DNA from 3 places in the Streptomyces sp. M41 genome. Region 2 is predicted to be linked to each of the others. Evidence: riboswitches for the same ligand, from Rfam matches in the RefSeq annotation. Region 2 holds a riboswitch; each other region holds the start of a gene.
The links. Region 2 has a riboswitch for cobalamin ahead of ACHBTE_RS28955 (cobalamin biosynthesis protein). Riboswitches for the same ligand answer to the same signal wherever they lie in the genome.
Positions count from the first base shown of each region.

Region 1: another riboswitch for cobalamin. It lies ahead of nrdI (class Ib ribonucleoside-diphosphate reductase assembly flavoprotein NrdI); the one in region 2 lies ahead of ACHBTE_RS28955 (cobalamin biosynthesis protein).
Region 3: another riboswitch for cobalamin. It lies ahead of ACHBTE_RS00300 (prenyltransferase/squalene oxidase repeat-containing protein); the one in region 2 lies ahead of ACHBTE_RS28955 (cobalamin biosynthesis protein).

Region 1 covers NZ_JBIMKE010000001.1:81,081-87,463, forward strand. Annotated here, with positions in the region: gene thiI (tRNA uracil 4-sulfurtransferase ThiI) at 1-922, opposite strand, end outside; gene nrdF (class 1b ribonucleoside-diphosphate reductase subunit beta) at 934-1,956, opposite strand; gene nrdE (class 1b ribonucleoside-diphosphate reductase subunit alpha) at 1,992-4,133, opposite strand; gene nrdI (class Ib ribonucleoside-diphosphate reductase assembly flavoprotein NrdI) at 4,130-4,549, opposite strand; cobalamin riboswitch at 4,732-4,954, opposite strand; gene ACHBTE_RS00390 (hypothetical protein) at 5,020-5,373, opposite strand; gene metE (5-methyltetrahydropteroyltriglutamate--homocysteine S-methyltransferase) at 5,462-6,383, opposite strand, start outside.
Region 2 covers NZ_JBIMKE010000030.1:34,724-41,106, reverse strand. Annotated here, with positions in the region: gene ACHBTE_RS28980 (alpha/beta hydrolase) at 1-640, opposite strand, end outside; gene ACHBTE_RS28975 (class II aldolase/adducin family protein) at 834-1,535, opposite strand; gene ACHBTE_RS28970 (lysozyme) at 1,744-2,538, shown strand; gene ACHBTE_RS28965 (inorganic phosphate transporter) at 2,703-3,944, shown strand; gene ACHBTE_RS28960 (hypothetical protein) at 3,988-4,209, shown strand; cobalamin riboswitch at 4,339-4,482, shown strand; gene ACHBTE_RS28955 (cobalamin biosynthesis protein) at 4,589-5,548, shown strand; gene ACHBTE_RS28950 (cobyric acid synthase) at 5,545-6,383, shown strand, end outside.
Region 3 covers NZ_JBIMKE010000001.1:62,298-68,680, forward strand. Annotated here, with positions in the region: gene ACHBTE_RS00290 (cobalamin-binding protein) at 1-539, opposite strand, end outside; gene ACHBTE_RS00295 (hypothetical protein) at 568-1,980, opposite strand; cobalamin riboswitch at 2,099-2,172, opposite strand; cobalamin riboswitch at 2,287-2,419, shown strand; gene ACHBTE_RS00300 (prenyltransferase/squalene oxidase repeat-containing protein) at 2,612-5,329, shown strand; gene ACHBTE_RS00305 (hypothetical protein) at 5,326-6,270, shown strand; gene ACHBTE_RS00310 (energy-coupling factor transporter transmembrane component T) at 6,267-6,383, shown strand, end outside.

The DNA of each region.
Region 1 (6,383 bases), on a different contig from region 2:
CGTCCACAGCGACCATGTTGGCCAGCGTCTGGCTCGCCACCTGCCCCAGGCTGTCGCCCGTCACCAGGGCCTGCGCCCCGGTACGGGCGGCCAGCTCCGAGGCGGCGCGCACCATCAGCCGCCGCTGGGCGACGACCTGGAGTCGGCCCGCACCGGCCACGGCCAGCTGCTTCTGGGCCTTGCCCAGCGCGATGACGTGCAGCCGGCCGGGCGGCTGGTGGCGGTTGAGCTCCCGGGCGAGGGCGTACGCCTTGTAGACGGACGCCGGGTTTGTGTAGGGAGCCCCGCTGAAGTGGACGAACTCGCAGGTCAGGCCACGCCTCATGGCCCGGTGGGCGGCCACCGGGGAATCGAATCCGCCGGACAGCAGCACCAGGGCGCGTCCGCTTGAACCGACGGGCAGGCCGCTCAAGCCGGGGTGCCGGGTCCAGGAGAGGTACGTCTCCTTGCGGTCGATCTCGATGGCCAGCACGATGTCGGGCCGGGTGAGATCGACGCGCAGTTCGGGAACCTCCTCCAGGACCCGGGCTCCCACGTGCCCCGCCACCCGGGACGAGGTCAGCGGGAACTGCTTGTCCCGCCGCTTCACCCGTACGGCGAACCCGCTGCCCGGCCGCTGCCCGCCCAGCGCCTCGACAGCTGCCCGGGTGATCTCCTCCAGAGTGCTCGGCACCCGCACGGCCGGCTCGACGGAGTTGAAGCCGATCACCCTGCGCGCCCGCTCCACCAGCGCTTCCTGCGGGACCTGTCCGCCCAGGACGGTGACGTTCTGGGCGGTCTTGATCCACGTCGAGCCGCCGATCCCGCGCAGCGCGACGCGCAGGTTGTCGTGCAGCCGCTCGGTGAAGCGGTGGCGGTTGTGTCCCTTGAGGAAGATCTCACCGTGCTTGAGCAGCACACAGGGGCCGTAGGAGGAGGTCATGGCAGTGCCTCTCAGAAGTCCCAGTCGTCGTCGGCGGTGTCCTCCGCCTTGCCCATGACGTAGGAGGAGCCGGACCCGGAGAAGAAGTCGTGGTTCTCGTCGGCGCCGGGCGACAGCGCCGCGAGGATCTCCGGGTTGACCTCGGTCTCGTCCGCCCCGAAGCGAGCCGGGTAACCGAGGTTCATCAGTGCCTTGTTGGCGTTGTAGCGGACGAATACGGCCACGTCGTCCATCAGCCCGAGCGGCTCGTACAGCTCGCCCGAGTACTGGAGCTCCAGCTGGTACAGCTCCTCCAGCAGTGCGTGCGTGAACTCGCGCATCTCCTCCTGCTCGGCCGTCGACCGATTCTCCAGGCCGCGCTGGTACTTGTAGCCGGAGTAGTAGCCGTGCACCGCCTTGTCGCGCAGGATCAGGCGGATCATGTCGGCGGTGTTGGTGAGCAGGGCGTGGGTGGAGAAGTGCAGCGGGAGGTAGAAGCCCGCGTACAGCAGCAGCGACGACAGCAGGGTGGAGGCGACCTTCCGCTTCAGCGGGTCGTCGCCGTAGTAGTACTTCAGAACCGTCTTGCAGCGCTGCTGGAGGACGTCGTTGTCCACGGCCCAGCGGTAGGCGTCGTCGATCTCCGGGGTGTTGGAGAGGGTGGAGAAGACGGACGAGTAGCTGCGGGCGTGCACGGCCTGCATGAAGGCGATGTTGGTGTAGACGGCCTCCTCGTGCTCGGTGCGCGCGTCCTGGATCTGCACGATCTCGCCGACCGTGGCCTGCACGGTGTCGAGCATGGTCAGACCGGTGAACACCCGCATGGTGAGCGTGCGTTCCGCGGCGGTGAGCCGCTGCTGCCAGGCGTTCACGTCATTGGAGAGCGGAACCTTCTCGGGCAGCCAGAAGTTGGCGGTGAGCCGGTTCCACACCTCCAGGTCCTTCTCGTCGGTGACGCGGTTCCAGTTGACCGGGCGCAGGCGGGCGGCGGGGTCGTGGCGGTAGGACGGGGGTGTGACCGACAGTTCGGTCAGTGGTGCCGGGGTGGTGGTCATCGTCGGTGCTTTCGCGTGCGGTGGGGCGGAGGGCGTCACAGGGTGCAGGACAGGCAGTTCTCGATCTCGGTGCCCTCCAGGGCCTCCTGGCGCAGCCGGATGTAGTAGAGGGTCTTGATGCCCTTGCGCCAGGCGTGGATCTGCGCCCGGTTCAGGTCGCGGGTGGTGGCCGTGTCGCGGAAGAAGAGGGTGCAGCTCAGGCCCTGGTCGACGTGCTGGGTGGCCGCCGCGTACGTGTCGATGATCTTCTCGTAGCCGATCTCGTACGCGTCCTGGAAGTACTCCAGGTTGTCGTTGTCCATGTGCGGCGCCGGGTAGTAGACGCGGCCGAGCTTGCCCTCCTTGCGGATCTCCACCTTGGCGGCGATCGGGTGGATGGAGGCGGTCGAGTCGTTGATGTAGCTGATGGAACCCGTGGGCGGCACGGCCTGGAGGTACTGGTTGTAGATGCCGTGCTCCTGGACGGACCGCTTCAACTCACGCCAGTCGTCCTGCGTGGGGATGCGGATACCCGCGTCGGCGAAAACCTCCCGCACCCGCTCGGTGGCCGGCTCCCACGCCTGCTCGGTGTACTTGTCGAAGTACGAGCCGTCGGCATACGCCGTGGTCTCGAACCCGTCGAAGGCCGTGCCGCGCTCGATCGCGATCCGGTTCGAGGCACGCAGCGCGTGATAGGCGACCGCGTAGAAGTACATGTCGGTAAAGTCGACGCCCTCTTCGCTGCCGTAGTGGATGCGCTGCGAGGCGAGGTAGCCGTGCAGGTTCATCTGGCCGAGGCCGATGGAGTGCGTCAGCCGGTTGCCGTGTGCCACGGACGGGACCGCGTCGATGTCCGACTGGTCGGAGACGGATGTCAGGCCCCGCACCGACGTCTCGACGGTCGCGCCGAAGTCGGGGGAGGCCATCGCGGCGGCGATGTTCAGCGAGCCCAGGTTGCAGGAGATGTCCTTGCCGACGGTCTCGTAGCCGAGCGAGGCGTCGTAGGTGCTGGGCGTGTTGACCTGAAGGATCTCCGAGCACAGGTTGGACATGTTGATCCAGCCCGGGATCGGGTTGGCCCGGTTCACCGTGTCCTCGAACAGCAGATACGGGTACCCCGACTCGAACTGCAACTCCGCGATCGTCTTGAAGAACTCGCGGGCGCTGAGCGTGGTCTTGCGGATGCGAGGGTTGGCGACCAGGTCGTCGTAGTGCTCGCTGACGGAGAGGTCGGACAGCGGCTTGCCGTACTCGCGCTCGACGTCGTAGGGCGAGAACAGGTGCATGTCCTCGTTGCGCTTGGCGAGTTCGAAGGTGATGTCCGGGACGACGACACCCAGGGAGAGGGTCTTGATGCGGATCTTCTCGTCCGCGTTCTCCCGCTTGGTGTCCAGGAACCGCATGATGTCCGGGTGGTGCGCGTGCAGGTACACCGCGCCCGCGCCCTGGCGTGCGCCTAGCTGGTTGGCGTACGAGAAGGAGTCCTCAAGGAGCTTCATCACCGGGACGACGCCCGAGGACTGATTCTCGATCTTCTTGATCGGGGCGCCCTGTTCGCGCAGGTTCGTCAGGAGCAGGGCGACTCCACCGCCGCGCTTGCTGAGCTGGAGCGCGGAGTTGATGCCGCGTCCGATGGACTCCAGGTTGTCCTCGACACGGAGGAGGAAGCAGGAGACGAGCTCGCCGCGCTGGGCCTTGCCGGCGTTCAGGAAGGTGGGGGTGGCGGGCTGGAAGCGGCCGGTCATCATCTCGTCGACCAGCCGGGAGGCCAACTGCTCGTCACCGGCGCCGAGATACAGGGCGGTGGCGACGACCCGGTCCTCGTAGCGCTCCAGGTAGTGGGAGCCGTCGAAGGTCTTCAGCGTGTACGAGGTGTAGTACTTGAACGCGCCGAGGAAGGTGCGGAAGCGGTGCTTGTGGGCGTACGCCTGCTGGTGGAGGCTCTCCACGAACTCCCAGGCATAGGCCCGGATCGGGGCTTCCTCGTAGTAGTCGTTCTCGATCAGATAGTCGATCTTCTCCTTCAGTGACCCGAACTCCACCGTGTTCGGGTTCACATGCTGGAGGAAGTACTGGCGTACGGCCTCGCGGTCCTTGTCGAACTGGATGTGGCCGTCGCAGTCGTACATGTTCAGCAGGGCGTTCAGCGCGTGGTAGTCCTTGCGCGTGCCGACCGACTCGCGCTGCGCGGTGATCACGCCGCTGCCGAGGAGCGTCGTGTCCAAAACCTCTGAAGTCCTTCCCTCACGGCGCGGACGTCGCGGTCCGTGCCCAGCAGTTCGAATCGGTACAGCTCGGGGACCCGGCACTTGGCCGAGATGACCCGCCCGGCAAGGCAGTAGTCCGCACCGAAGTTGGTGTTGCCCGAGGCGATCACCCCGCGCAGCAACGCCCGGTTGGCCTCGACGTTCAGGAAGCGGACCACCTGCCTGGGGACCGCACCCGCGCGCTCGCCGCCGCCGTAGGTCGGCACGATCAGCACATACGGGTCGGTGACCTGGGGCATGCCGTCGCGGTGCGGGTGCAGGGGGATCCGCGTGGCGGGCAGGCCCAGCCTCTCCACGAAGCGCTTGGTGTTCTCCGAGACGCTGGAGAAGTACACGAGACCACTCATCGACCACCGCCTCCTCTCGCTCGTTCCCGTGTCGTCCGTCCGAGGACCGGGAGGGGAGGAGCGTCGCGGCGCGTACGGCGAACAGCCGGGCGGCGGCGGAAACCTGTACGCCACGCCTGACCCGGGGCCGTGCGACTGCCACGTGGCCCTCCCTCGGGGCCTCGGAGCGCGTGCGCCGTGTCGTCGGCGTACGCACCGGTGGCAGGTCTTCGGACTCACGGGCCCACCCTCCTGACCGGAGGACACCTACTGGCCGTCGCTTCCCAGACCCGGTACGTCGGGCCCAGTGCGTATGACGGCGGTCGTTCCCGCTCACCGCTGCGGGGCAGTCCCGGATTTCCACCGGGTTCCCTCTTGCCTCGCCGACACAGAGGTGCCTGGCGAACCACCAGCACGATCAACACTACATCTAGAACGAGCTGAGTCCAGCCACCCCCAGATGTTGTGTTGGCGAGTGAAGTTAGGTATACCTAAGTCGGCCTTGGGGTGCGGGGGCGACGAGGGTCCGAGGCGCGTCCCGCGCCGGTGACGGCCCGTACCCGATGGGCCCGTCGCCGTATCTCGGCCACGAGCGCCGCCTGGCGGTGCCGAGGACCGAGGGGCGGGAAGGCATCGTGCGGTTCGGCTGGGGATTCGCCGTCGAGTTCCGCGGCGAGACCATCGAGGAACTCGGTCATGTCGACGAGCGCGTCGCGCAGCGCGCGCATCTTGGCGGTCTGGCTGCCGAGTTGTCTGCGCATGGCGAGCAGGCTCTCGAAGTCCTTCGCCGACACGGCGACCATGGGCCGGCCGTCCACCATGACCTCTCGCGCTTTGTGCCTCACCGATGAACCCCCTTGTGCTTGTGGCCGTGGCGGTACTGCTCGTCGGGGCCGAGGCGCTTGTGGCGCCCCGGCCCTCGGGATGTGCGGATCAGGACTCGGACAGCTCGCCACGCACCGTGCGGGCCGCGGCGACCAGGTTCTCCAGGGAGGCGCGGGTCTCGGGCCAGCCGCGGGTCTTCAGGCCGCAGTCGGGGTTGACCCAGAGCCGTTCGGCGGGGATGGCCTTCAGTCCGGTGCGCAGGAGTTCCGCCGCCTCCTGGGTGCTCGGCACCCGCGGCGAGTGGATGTCGTAGACACCCGGCCCCGCCTCGCGCGGGTAGCCGTGGGCGGCGAGTTCGCGGGCGACCTGCATGTGGGAGCGGGCGGCCTCCAGGCTGATGACGTCGGCGTCGAGGTCGTCGATGGCCTGGACGATGTCGCCGAACTCGGCGTAGCACATGTGGGTGTGGATCTGGGTGTCCGGCCGCACAGAGCTGGTGCTGAGCCGGAACGCCTCGGTCGCCCACGCGAGGTAGGCCGGGTGGTCGGCGGAGCGCAGGGGCAGGGTCTCGCGCAGCGCGGGTTCGTCGACCTGGATGACCGAGGTCCCGGCGGCCTCCAGGTCGCTCACCTCGTCGCGCAGGGCGAGGGCGACCTGGCGGGCGGTGTCGCCGAGGGGCTGGTCGTCGCGGACGAAGGACCAGGCGAGCATGGTGACCGGTCCGGTGAGCATGCCCTTGACCGGGCGGGAGGTGAGGGACTGGGCGTACGTCGTCCAGCGCACCGTCATCGGTTCGGGGCGGGAGATGTCGCCGGCCAGGATCGGCGGACGGACGTAGCGGGTGCCGTAGGACTGGACCCAGCCGTGCTGGGTGGCGAGGAAGCCGGTGAGCTGCTCGGCGAAGTACTGGACCATGTCGTTGCGTTCGGGCTCGCCGTGCACGAGGACGTCGATCCCGGTCTTCTCCTGGAAGGAGATGACTTCCTGGATCTCGGCCTTGATGCGCTCCTCGTAGCCGGCCGTGTCGGTC
Region 2 (6,383 bases):
GGTCGCGCCACTCGGTCTCACCGAGGTGGTTGAGGCCGTCCGGTGGGCGGGGTGCGCCGAGGTCGCCGCGGTAGGCGAGGGCGAGCACCGGGAAGTGCCGCCCGCTGAGGAACCCCATGATGTTCATGGCGTGTTCGCGGGTGGTGCCGAGGCCGTGCACGGCGATGATCCAGGTGCTGCGGTTGCCGGGGACGAACCAGGCGGGCAGGGAGCCGAGTTCGCCGGGGATGTCGATGTCGGCGTGGTCGAGGCCGAGGGCCGCGCTCGGGTTGCCCACGTGGACGTTCGGGGTGAGCCAGACGCTGTCGCCGGGGTCGAGGGTGCCGTGGGTGACGCGTTCCAGACGGCGTACGACGGTGTCGGCGGAGTGCTTCGCCGACGCGAGGACGGGGCCCACGACGGCATGCGAGCCGTCGCCGGAGAGACCATAGGTGCCGGGGCGCAGGGAGGCCAGGTCGCGGGTGAGGGCGATCTGGCCCGCGGCCGTGGCATGCACGGTGAGCCGGGGTTCGGTGGGCAGCGGCCTGCCCGAGGGCGCCGTCAGCGCGGCCCCACTGGCGAACCGCCCGGCGGCGACGCTCGCCACGCCGGCGGCAAGGGCAACGGTGACGGCAGCGGCCGTCGCGGTGACAGTGCGCACGTGTCCAGTGTCCTGGCGGACGGGGGGCCGGGCCAGTGGGAGGGCGACTTGGAGTGAGGCGGGCCTCCAGCAGTACTCCCACCGCGCGCACCCCGCACGCCCGCCGCGAGCTCGCCGCACTCCCCGCCGTACTCCCACCGCACGCCCGCCGCGTCCCCGCAGCCCTCCCGCAGCTCTGCGCGCGGCCCCGCGCTCACCCCCGCTGCCCGTACCCCCGCAACCGCTCCCCCGCCTCGGCCACCTGCTCCTCGGACAGCAGCGTCGGTGTGAGGCCCGGCACCGAGGAGGCCGTGAGCCACAGGCGGGACATCCACTCCAGCTGGGCCGTGCGGTCGTGGGCCTGGGCGAGGGTCGCGCCGTAGGCGATCGTGCCGTGGTTCTGGAGGAGACAGGCGGTGCGGCCGGTGAGGGCACGGAGCATGTTCTCGGCCAACTCCTGGGTGCCGTACGTCGCATAGGGGGCGACCCGGACCGGACCGCCGAGGGCCGCCGCCATGTAGTGGATCAGCGGAAGCTCGGGGACCAGGGTCGAGACGGCCGTCGCGTGGACCGCGTGTGTGTGGACCACCGCGCCGGCGTCCGTCGCGCGGTACACCGCGAGGTGCATCGGCAGCTCGCTCGTCGGCACCAGCGTGCCCAGCACCTGCCCGCCCTCCAGGTCCACCCCGGTCACGTCCTCCGCGGTCAGCCGGTCGTACGGCACCCCCGACGGCGTGACCAGCACCGTGTCCCCGACCCGCACCGACACGTTCCCGGACGTGCCGACGACCAGCCCCTCGGCCACGGTCCGCCGCGCCGTGGCCACGAGGGCCTCCCACGCGTCGACCTCCTCGGCACGCACCTTCCGGCTCCGCTGCCCCTGCCGCCCCTGCCGCCCCTGCCGCTCCTCAGTCATACGGCGATCCTGCCAGCCGGCGTCCACACGCGGCCTCAAGTCCCGCCGGGGCCGGGCACTTTAGGACGGAAGGCCAGCGTCCGGAAGTACACAGATGAGGACATAGCACCTTCCGTCCCTACTTGGCCTGAGATCGATCAGAATTCAACGATCTTCCCATGATCTCTGGGGGATTTGTCGTGCACGTCGCCATTCCGGGGGGAACCACATGGCCCGTGATCGCAAACCGCCCCGCCGCCACTCCGGTCGCCACTCCGGTCGCCGCACCCGTCACCGCTACCGCCGCCACTCGCGCTTCATAGCGGCATCCATGACCGCACTCGCCCTCGGCGCGACCGCGCTCGCCGAGACGCCCGCCTCGGCGGCCGGCAAGCCGAGGGGGCATGACGTCTCGTCCCACCAGAAGAACGTCAACTGGCCGAAGGCCAAGGCGAAAGGCGCCCGGTTCGTCTACGTCAAGGCGACCGAGTCACACACCTACCGCAACCCCTTTTTCGGCCAGCAGTACAACGGCTCCCGCGACGCGGGCCTGGTCCGCGGCGCCTACCACTTCGCCCTGCCGAACAGGTCGTCCGGCAGGACCCAGGCGGCGTACTTCGTGCGCAACGGCGGCGGCTGGCGGCCCGACGGCTGGACCTTGCCGCCCGCGCTCGACATCGAGTACAACCCGTACGGCAGGCAGAAGTGCTACGGGCTGACCAAGGCCAGGATGACCGCCTGGATCCGGTCCTTCAGCGACGAGGTGCTGCGGCTCACCGGCCGCCGCCCGGTGATCTACACGACCACCCACTGGTGGAACACCTGCACCGGCGCCGACCGCGCCTTCGCCGCCGATCACGCGCTGTGGGCGGCGCGCTACAACGCGTCGAGCGCGGGAACACTGCCGGCCGGATGGCGGTTGTGGACCTTCTGGCAGTACGACAACGGCGGCAGCCTGCCGGGTGACCAGAATCTCTTCAACGGGTCCATGGCGCAGCTGAGGAAGTTCGCCCGGGGCCGCTAGCCCATGGGGCCCGGGCCGTACGCCACCCAGCGGAACGGAAGCCTCCGCCACCATGGGAGAAACCCTCCCTCCCGGACACCGTGCGGCCCGCCCCAGTTCATCTTCCGTTCACTCAGGTTGCCTACGTTCATCGCGCCAATGACCTCGAACGATTGCCTGGGTAAATGGAAAGCTTCTCGCTGATCCTCGCGATTGTGGTGGTGACCGCACTCGCGTTCGATTTCACGAACGGTTTCCACGACACCGCCAACGCGATGGCCACGACCATTTCCACGGGCGCTCTGAGGCCCAAGGTCGCGGTGGCCATGTCCGCCGTCCTCAATCTCGTCGGCGCCTTCCTCTCGGTGGAGGTCGCCAACACCATCTCCAAGGGCCTCGTCGACGAGGCCGGCATCCGTCCCGAAGTCATATTCGCCGCGCTGGTCGGTGCGATCCTCTGGAACCTGCTGACCTGGCTGGTCGGTCTGCCCTCCAGCTCCTCGCACGCCCTCATGGGCGGCCTGATCGGCGCCACCGTCGCCTCGGCCGGCGTCGGCGCGGTCCACGGCGACGTGCTCGTCACCAAGGTGCTGATCCCGGCGATCGCCGCCCCGCTGGTGGCGGGCATCGCGGCGATGTTCGCCACGCGGCTGACCTACAAGCTCGGCAAGAAGGCCGACGGCGGCGAGGCGTCCAAGAAGGGCTACCGCGCCGGGCAGATCGCCTCCGCCGGTCTGGTCTCCCTGGCCCACGGCACCAACGACGCGCAGAAGACCATGGGCATCATCACCCTCGCCCTGGTCGCCGGCGGCACCCTCGCCCCCGACTCCGACCCGCCCATGTGGGTCATCCTCTCCGCGGGCGTCGCCATCGCCCTCGGCACCTACCTCGGCGGCTGGCGCATCATCCGCACCATGGGCAAGGGTCTGACCGACCTCCAGCCGCAGCAGGGCTTCGCCGCCCAGACCAGCGCGGCCACGGTCATCCTGGCCTCCTCCCACCTGGGTTTCTCCCTCTCCACCACGCACTCCGTCTCCGGCGCGGTCATGGGCGCGGGCCTCGGCCGCAAGGGCGGCGTGGTCCGCTGGTCGACGGCCACCCGGATGTTCGTCGCCTGGGGCCTGACCCTGCCGGCCGCCGCCCTGGTGGGCGCGCTCGCGGAGTACGTGACCGGCTTCGGCGACTGGGGCACGGCCCTCGTCGCGGTCTTCCTGGTCGTCTCCAGCGCCGTGATCTGGAAGCTCTCCCGCCGCGAGATCGTCGACCACACCAACGTCAACGACCACGACCCCGACGAGCCGGCCGGCGTGGTGACCACGGCCATGGCCGCCGTGACGCCGCCGCCGGCGGGCACGGTGACCGAGGACATCACGGCCACCGTCCCGGCTCAGGCCTCCGAGCCGGCGCCGTCCAAGGCAGCCGTCTGACCCCCACCCGGTTACTCCTCCGGTTACTCAAGGAAGCAGAAGCATGAAGATCGACTGGGCGGCTCTCGGCTCCGTCTTCGGTGTCAGCCTCGTGGTCACCATTGCCCTGGTGGGCCTGTTCACCCTGGGCATCACCGGCCTGTCCCGCCGCGAACGCGCGGTGGCCCAGGGCGACTCGGCCACGCTCGCGGTCACCGGCGCGTACGCCTGCTTCGCGGCGTGTGCGGCGGCCGTGGGCTACGGGATCTATCTGATCGTGGCGTGACCCGCGCGCGCGTCGTGCGCTGACGCACGCCGGTCACGGATCGAGGTGCGAGACGGAACACCGTCCCGCACCTCACGCCTGTGTGGGCCTCCGCACACTCTCCCTTCGCAGGTCAACAGCAAGTTGACGGCCCTTCCGACCCCGTGGTGGACTGCCGGAGCCATCTACGGCGGCAGAAGAGGAAGCCGGTGCGAATCCGGCGCGGTCCCGCCACTGTCACCGGGGTAGAAACCCCCCGGGAGCCAGGAACTCTCACCGCCGGTCTCGTCGAACCAGGGCGCGGACACCCTGAGTGAGGACATAACGCGATGCTCGGCTGCCGTTCGAACTTGAGGTTCCGCACCAGGGCGCTGCCCGCCCCCGCGGCCGGCTGACGCCCATGCGTGCCGATCGCGTCTTCGCGTACGGCGCCGCCGCCGGACTTCTCGGTGATCTGCTGCTCGGCGACCCGCGCCGGGGGCATCCGGTCGCCGTGTTCGGGCGGGCCGCCGCTGCCGTGGAAGGTGTGTTGTGGCGTGACCACCGCGCGTGGGGTGCGCTGCACACGGCCGTGTGCGCCGGTGGCGCCGTGGCGCTCGGAACCATCGCCACCCGGGCCGTCCGTACGTCCCCCGCCGCATCCCTGGCCCTGACCGGCGCCGCCACCTGGGCGGTGGTCGGGGGGACTTCGCTGGCCCGGGAGGCCCGGCACATCGGGCGCGCCCTGGAGGCCGGAGACATCGAGGGCGCGCGGGCGCGGCTGCCGCATCTGTGCGGGCGGGACCCGCAGGCGCTGGACGCGGACCAGATCGCCCGGGCCGTGGTGGAGTCCGTCGCCGAGAACACCTCCGACGCGGTCGTGGGCGCGCTCGTCTGGGGGGCCGTGGGCGGGGTGCCGGGGCTGCTCGGGTTCCGGGCCGTGAACACGCTCGACGCCATGGTGGGCCACAAGTCGCCCAAGTACCGGCGCTACGGCTGGGCTTCTGCCCGGCTCGACGACCTGGCGGGGTGGCCGGGGGCGCGGCTGACGGCCGTGCTCGCGGCGCTGGCCGGGCCGGATCCGCGCGGTGCCGTGAGCGCCTGGCGGGCGGACGCGATGAGGCATCCGAGCCCCAACGCCGGCCCCGTGGAGGCCGCTTTCGCCGGGGCGCTCGGGGTGCGGCTGGGCGGGACGCTGTCGTACGGGGGGCGGGTGGAGCACCGGCCCGTGCTGAACACACAGGGACGGGCCGTCGTCACCCAGGACGTCGACCGGGCCGTACGGCTGTCGCGGCGCGTCACCTGGCTGGCGCTCGGGGTGTGCGCCGGGGCGCGGCTGCTGACGAACGCGCGGTCGCTGAAGAGGGGGCAGAGAGTATGAGCGGTGGTCTTCTGGTCGCCGGTACCACCTCCGACGCCGGCAAGAGCGTCGTGACCGCCGGGATCTGCCGGTGGCTGGTACGCCAGGGCGTCAAGGTCGCGCCCTTCAAGGCGCAGAACATGTCCCTCAACTCCTTCGTGACGAGGGAGGGGGCGGAGATCGGCCGGGCCCAGGCCATGCAGGCGCAGGCGTGCCGTGTGGAGCCGACGGCGCTGATGAATCCCGTGCTGCTCAAGCCCGGTGGCGAGCAGAGCAGTCAGGTCGTGCTGATGGGCAAGCCGGTCGGCGAGCTGAGCGCGCGCGGCTACCACGGCGGACGGCAGCAGAAGCTGCTGGGGACCGTGCTCGACTGTCTCGCCGAGCTGCGGGGCACGTATGACGCGGTGATCTGTGAGGGGGCCGGCTCTCCGGCTGAGATCAATCTGCGGCGGACGGACATCGTCAACATGGGCATCGCGCGCAGTGCGCGGCTGCCCGTGCTGGTGGTGGGCGACATCGACCGCGGCGGTGTCTTCGCGTCGTTCTTCGGGACCGTGGCCCTGCTCTCCCCCGAGGACCAGGAACTCGTCGCCGGGTATCTGGTCAACAAGTTCCGGGGAGATGTCAGCCTGCTGGAGCCCGGCCTCGACATGCTGCACGACCTCACCGGGCGGCGGACGTACGGTGTGCTGCCCTTCCGGCACGGGATGGGCATCGACGAGGAGGACGGGCTGCGGGTCTCCCTGCGCGGTGCCGTACGGGAGTCCCAGGTGTCCGCCCCCGTCGGCGAGGACGTGCTGCGGATCGCGGTGTGCGCCGTGCCGCTGATGTCCAACTTCACCGATGTGGACGCCTT
Region 3 (6,383 bases), on a different contig from region 2:
GGGTCCAGCCACTCGATGGCGACGACGCTGGGCCGGGCCCCCCGCCCCGCCACCGCGTCGCGCACCCGGTCGAGCCGGGCTCGCAGCTCGGCCCGACGACGTTCGGCACGCTCCCGCACCCCGAGCAGCTCGCCGACCGTGACCAGGCAGTCCAGTACGTCGTCGAGGGTGCGCGGCTCCAGGCTGAGGACGCGGGTGTCGCCGTCCAGGACGCGCACGGCCCGGCTCACCTTCTCGTACGACACGGCACAGACGGCGCACAGGTCCTGCGTGAGGACGACGTCCGGCCGCAGGGCGGCCAGCGCTTCGGTGTCGAGGGTGTAGAGGGACGACCCCGAGTGCGCCGAACCGCCCACCGCGTCGGAGATCTCACGGCTGGTGAGGTCGTCCGGGCTGAATTCCGCACCCGTGACCACGGGTACGCCGGCCACCGCCTCCGGGGGCCAGTCGCACTCGTGGGTCCGGCCGACCAGCCGCGCCATGAGACCGAGCTCGGCCACGATGTCGGTAGCGGCGGGCAGCAGGGAGACGATGCGCATACGGCGACTTTAGGCCCCGCTGCCCGGCTCACGCCCCCCAGCGCAGCGCGATCGTGTCCCCGACGTCGATCACCTTGCCGCGTGTCGCCGCCGTGAAGGACGAGCCGTCCACGGTCACCTTCCAGGTCTTCGACCCGCTGTTCGCCTTGCCGTTGATGGCGGTGATGGTGCCCGCACCGGACGACGGGGTCACGGAGACCACACAACCCGACGGGGTGGCGGCGCCGGTCGCCGCGTCGAGGACGGCACCGAGCGTCGTCGTACCGCCGGTCGGGGTGAGGGACACCGAGCACACCTTGAGGCTGCCCGCGCCGTCGTCCACCGTCAGCGCCAGCTTGGTCGCCGTACCGGAGGTGAAGGAGCCCTGACTCACCCACTGCGGCGCCCCCGAGGTCACCGGCACGGGCGGGGCGGAGGTGAAGCCGCCGCCAGCAAGGGCGCGCACCGCGTCGATGGAGGCGTACGCGGACGGCTGGGTGTCGCTCGGCAGGTACCTGAAGCCGCCGCCGGGGTTGATCTGCTGCGCGATCAGGAAGTCGACCGGGGTCTTGCCCATGGAGGTGAGGAAGTCGCCGGTCTGCGGGTTGATTCCGCAGGCGTTGAGGCCGGAGACGGCCCAGCCGTTGGAGTCGGTGTTGATGCCGTACATGGCGTTGAAGGCACCGCTGTTCGGCACCAGCTTGCTCTTGAGGAACGCCCTTGCCTGGACGATGTCGGTGTCGGTGTTCGGCACCCCCGAGACGCACAGCGCCGCCATCGCCGCACCGGCCATGTCGACATCGCTCGCGGCGGCCAGCTTGGCCGGGTCGCCCTCGGCCTTGGCGTAGTTCCAGCCGCCGTCGTCGTGCTGGTTGGCACGGATGCGGGTGACCATCGCGTTGCGCAGCGCCTGCGGAATGCGGGCCTGACCGGCCTGGGTCCTGGCGCCGCCCAGGGCGAGAGCGGCGAAGACGGTGCCGTTGAAATTGGCGGAGGGGCCGAAGTAGCCGGGCTCGGCGGTCTGCCAGTAGCGGTAGATGTCGGCGATCAGGTTGCGGGAGGCGGAGACGCGGGCCGGGTCGATGCCGGCGGCGTAGGCGTTGAGGGCGGCCCGCTCGTAGTCCGTGACGACGGGCGATGCCGACGGCCAGCTCGTCGTGGACAGCAGGTTGCGGTAGACGGTTCTCGCGTTCTTGCTTGCGTCGCCGCCCGGCGTGACGTCCACGGCGGCGGTTCCGGCGGAGGCGAACGCGCTGAACGCCCATTCGTTGGACAGCCCGGACCCGGCGTACGAACCGTCCGCGGCCTGAAGGGTCTTGAGGTAGGCGATGCCGTTGTTCTTGGCGGTGGCTATCTGTGCCGGGGAGGAGGTGGCCGACGCGGGGAGGGTGGTCAGGGCGAACACGCTGAGCGCCGCGGAAGCGACGAGTGCCGGGCGGCGAAGGGACCGGGGACGGGACATGGACGGCTCCTGAGAGTAAGGGACGTCGACCCCGAAACCCGGGCACGTACGGCGCGGCACCGGGTGCGGGCGCCGTCCGGGAACGCGTGGACCGGCTTCCAAAGGTGCATGCCCGCATGGGCATTCGGGCTCGGAACGACCCCGCCGTTCCACACCGCTGCGCGTCAGCCCCGGATTCACACCGGGTTCCCCCATGTGGCAGCCCAGGACGCTACTCGACTCCCGTGCCCGCCGCCAGACTTGTCTCGCCAGACTTGTCCCGGACGACCCCTTGCCACCCCTGTGCCTCTCCTTGACGCTGTCTGTGAACCATGTTCAAATCCGGCTGATACAGACGCAGTTCCAGGGGAAGCCGGTGTGACTCCGGCGCTGTCCCGCAACCATGAGCCCGGCGACCGCCGGGCGAGCCGGAACACCTGGCCGCGTGCTCTCAGCAACGAACGCAACGAAACGCAATGAACGCCGTCGCGGACTGCGGCGTGGTGCGACCAGCCGTCCCCGGCGGAAATCCCCCAGGTGACGGCCCTCACCCACGCCCTCGCCGTGTCGGCCACACAACGAGGGGCCGGGGGCCGTGGTGGGGACGGACAGACGCAGCACAACCGGACGCACGGGAAGCAGACCGGGGTCGTTGACGGCGCTGCTGTCGGCACTTGCGTTGCTCGTGGGGACCGCGGTGACGTTCCTCACCATCACCCCCGCCACGGCCGACCCGATCGGAGACTGCACCGCCACCCAGGGCGCCGTCGTCGCCGTCGACTTCGGGCCGTTCGGCGGCGAGGTCGTACGCGGCTGCGACACCACCCCCACCACCGGCTACGAACTCCTCCACGAGGGCGGCTTCGGCACCACCGGCACCGAGCACGACGGCCCCGCCTTCATCTGTCGCCTCGGCCACGGAACCTTCAACTCCGGTACGCAGTACCCGACTTCCGACAAGGAATCCTGCGTCCTGACCCCGCCGGCCACCGCCTACTGGTCCTACTGGACGGCCGCGCCCGGCCAGGAGGAGTGGTCCTACAGCCAGTACGGCGCCATGGACCGCAAGCTCAAGGACGGCGACGTCGACGCCTGGGTGTTCGGTGGCACCGATGTCGGCGGCTCCACCGGCAAGCCCACCTTCAGCCCCGACGACGTCCGCGCGGGCGGAGACAACGGCACCCCAGACCCCGGCACGCCCACCGGAGCACCCGGCGACGTGGCGCTGGCCGCCGCGGCGACCTGGCTCAAGGGCCGTCTGACGGACGGCGAACGCGTCGTCGACGAGGGCGCCGAGACCCCCAACTACCTGCTGAGCACCGAGACCGCGTACGCGCTCGCCGCCGCCGAGGGCAAGAGCGGGGTCCTGGAGAAGGTCACCGCCTTCCTCGCCGCCCACACCGGCGCCTACGCCTACCCGTCCGGCACCGACCAGGCGCCCGACGCCACCGCCGCCGCCCGCCTCGCCCTCCTCGCGGAGATCGCCGAGGGCGACCCGGCCGACTTCGGCGGCCACGACCTCGTCGGCGACCTGGCGAAGAACGTCTGCGCGGCGGGCCCCGAGTCCGGCACCCCGACTCCCGGCTGCACCGCCAAGGGCGACTTCCGCAACGCGGGCTACACCGACGGGCAGGCACTGTCCGTGCTCGCCCTGCTGCGGGCCGGCTCGACGCCGCCGGCGGACGCCGTCGAGCGTCTGACCCAGCTGCAGTGCACCAGCGGCGGCATCACCAGCGTCCTCATCCGCCCCGGCGAGAACTGCGACGGCGACCCGGCCACCACCGGCCTCGTCGCCCTGGTCCTGCACGAGGCGGGCGGCCACGAGGCGGCCGTGGCGAAGGCCCGTACGTATCTGACCAAGGCCCAGCGCGCGGACGGCGCCTTCACCGCGTACACGGGTTCCACCGTCGCAAGCGTCGCCGCGACCGGCTACGCCGCCCAGGCCCTGCGCGCGCTCGGCGAAACCGCCATCGCCGACGCGGCCGTGGGCTGGCTGTCGAGGCAGCAACTCGACGACGGCGGCTTCGGGTTCGAGGAGGGCGCCACGGAGTCCTCCCTCTACCCGACCCCGCCAGCGGTCCTGGCCGGCGCCGGCACCGATCTGACCGCGCTCACCACCAAGGAACCCGAGCCGACCGACCCGCCGACCACCGACGATCCGAGCACGCCGCCGACCGGCGGTGCGGGGCCCGACCTCACCAAAGGCGTCGCCTACCTCACCAGCGCCGCCAACCTCAAGCAGGGCCAGTACCACACCGCGGGATCCGGCACCTCCCGCGCCGACTTCGGCCTGACCATCGACGGCGCCTACGCTCTCGCCGCCACCGGCCTGAACAACGCCAAACTGCGCGGCATCGTCGACTTCCTCGACCGGGGAGGCAAGGACGGCGAGGGGCGCACCGTGCACGACTGGACCGGCGTCGGGACCGAACACGCCGTGGGCGGGGCCATCGGCAAGACCGCGTTGCTCGCCGAGGCGGTGGGCCGCGACCCGCGCGACTTCGGCGGTGAAAACCTGATCGCCGCGCTCGACAAGGCCGTATGCGCGAAGCCGAGCACCGCACCCGACCGCTCCTGCGCCGCGAAGGGCGCCTACACCTACGCGCCGAGCGTGTTCGCCCAGTCCCTGGCCGTCATGGCACAGGTGCGCGCCGGTGAGGAGGCCGCGGCCGAGGAGCCGATCGCCTATCTGGCCGGCCTTCAGCACGACAGCGGCGCCTGGCCGAGCCTGATTCCGTCCACCGGGGACTCCGACGTGGACTCCACGGCGATCGCCGCGATGGCCCTGGAGCTGGCCGGCGGCCACGAACAGGCCGTCGACAAGGCGCTCGGCTGGATCGCCTCCATGCAGCTGGCCGACGGCGGCTTCCCGGGCGCCGCCGGCAACTCGACCAACTCGGCCGCGCTGGCCGTGCAGGGACTGTCGCTGGACGCCTCCGCCCACACGGACGAGATCGCCGCGGCGCGGAAGTTCCTCGCCGCCCGGCAGAACCCCGACGGCGGCTTCGACGTGGCGAAGGAGGGCCAGCAGGGTTCCGATCTGCGGGCCTCCACGCAGGCGGTGGGCGGCGCCACCGGAGTCTCCTTCGGCGAGCTGGAGCGCAGCCTGGACGGCACATCGCCACAGCCCACGCCCAGCCCGAGCCCGAGCGGAACGGCCCCGGACATCGTGACGCCCGGTGACATTTCAGGCACGGGCGGAACGTCCGGCGGCACCGGTGCCCAGGGCTCGTCCGGCGGTCTGGCGTCCACCGGCGTCCAGGTCGCCGCCCTCGCGGCCGTCGCCGCGCTGCTGGTGGCCGCGGGCTGGCGCACGGTCGTCGTCGCCCGGCGGCGAGTCGAGGCGGGGGAGCCGGGGGAGTCGTCATGACGGCCGCAGCCCGTAACGTCGCCCGTACCGCCGTACGGCTCGCGGCGGCCCTCGGCCTCACCGCCGCCGCCCTCGCCGCGACCGTGGCCCCGGCCGCCGCCGCCCCGCAGCCCATGGGCCAGTGCACGACCACCTCCGGAGCCGTCCTCGCCGTCGACTTCAGCCACTGGGGCGGCCCGATCCTGCGCTCCTGCGGTACGACGCCCACCACCGGCTACGAACTGCTCAACCAGGGCGGCTGGCGCACCGCCGGTACCGGGCACGACGGCCCGGCGTTCATCTGCCGTATCGGCTACAGCGGTTACAAGAACGGCAAACAGTTCCCGACCCCGGCCGAGGACGACTGCGTCCTCACGCCGCCCGCGTCCGCCTACTGGTCCTACTGGCACGCCGACCCGGGCGAGGACACCTGGGAGTACAGCCAGCTCGGGGCCATGCTCTACAAGCCGAAGCCCGGCAGCGTCGACCTGTGGCAGTTCGGCGGCACCAACGTGGAAGGCACGGAGGGTCGGCCCTCCGTGACCCCGGACCGGTTGCGCGCCCACAACACCCGCCCGCAGGGCAACGCGGGCAAGCCGCCGTCCGACGACGAGGCACCCCCGCTCCCGCCGGATGTGGACACCGGCCCGGCGCCGGAGCGGCCGGTGCCCCGGCCGACGAAGCCCTCGCCGGCCGAGTCGACCCCGAAGAAGTCCAAGGAACCGAAGCCGACGAAGAGCGCCTCCCCTTCGCCGACCCCCAGCCCTTCGCCGAGCACCTCCGCCCCGGTCGACGCGACCGCCGCACCCAGCGCCGGTACCAAGGTCGTCGACGCCGCACCGGCCGCCGATGCCGAGCACGACCCCGGCTCGATCGGGCCGGTGGTCACCGGTGCCTCGCTCGTCCTGCTCATCGGCGGGGCCGCCGTCTACGCGGCCCGCCGGCGCCGCCGTACCGAGTGACCCGCGTGGCACGCACCACAGCCGACGCCACCCTCCCCCTGTCCGGGCCCGCACCGGACAGGGGCGGGCGGCGCCTGCCGCGCACCCTGCACCCGATGGCCTGGTGGATCTGG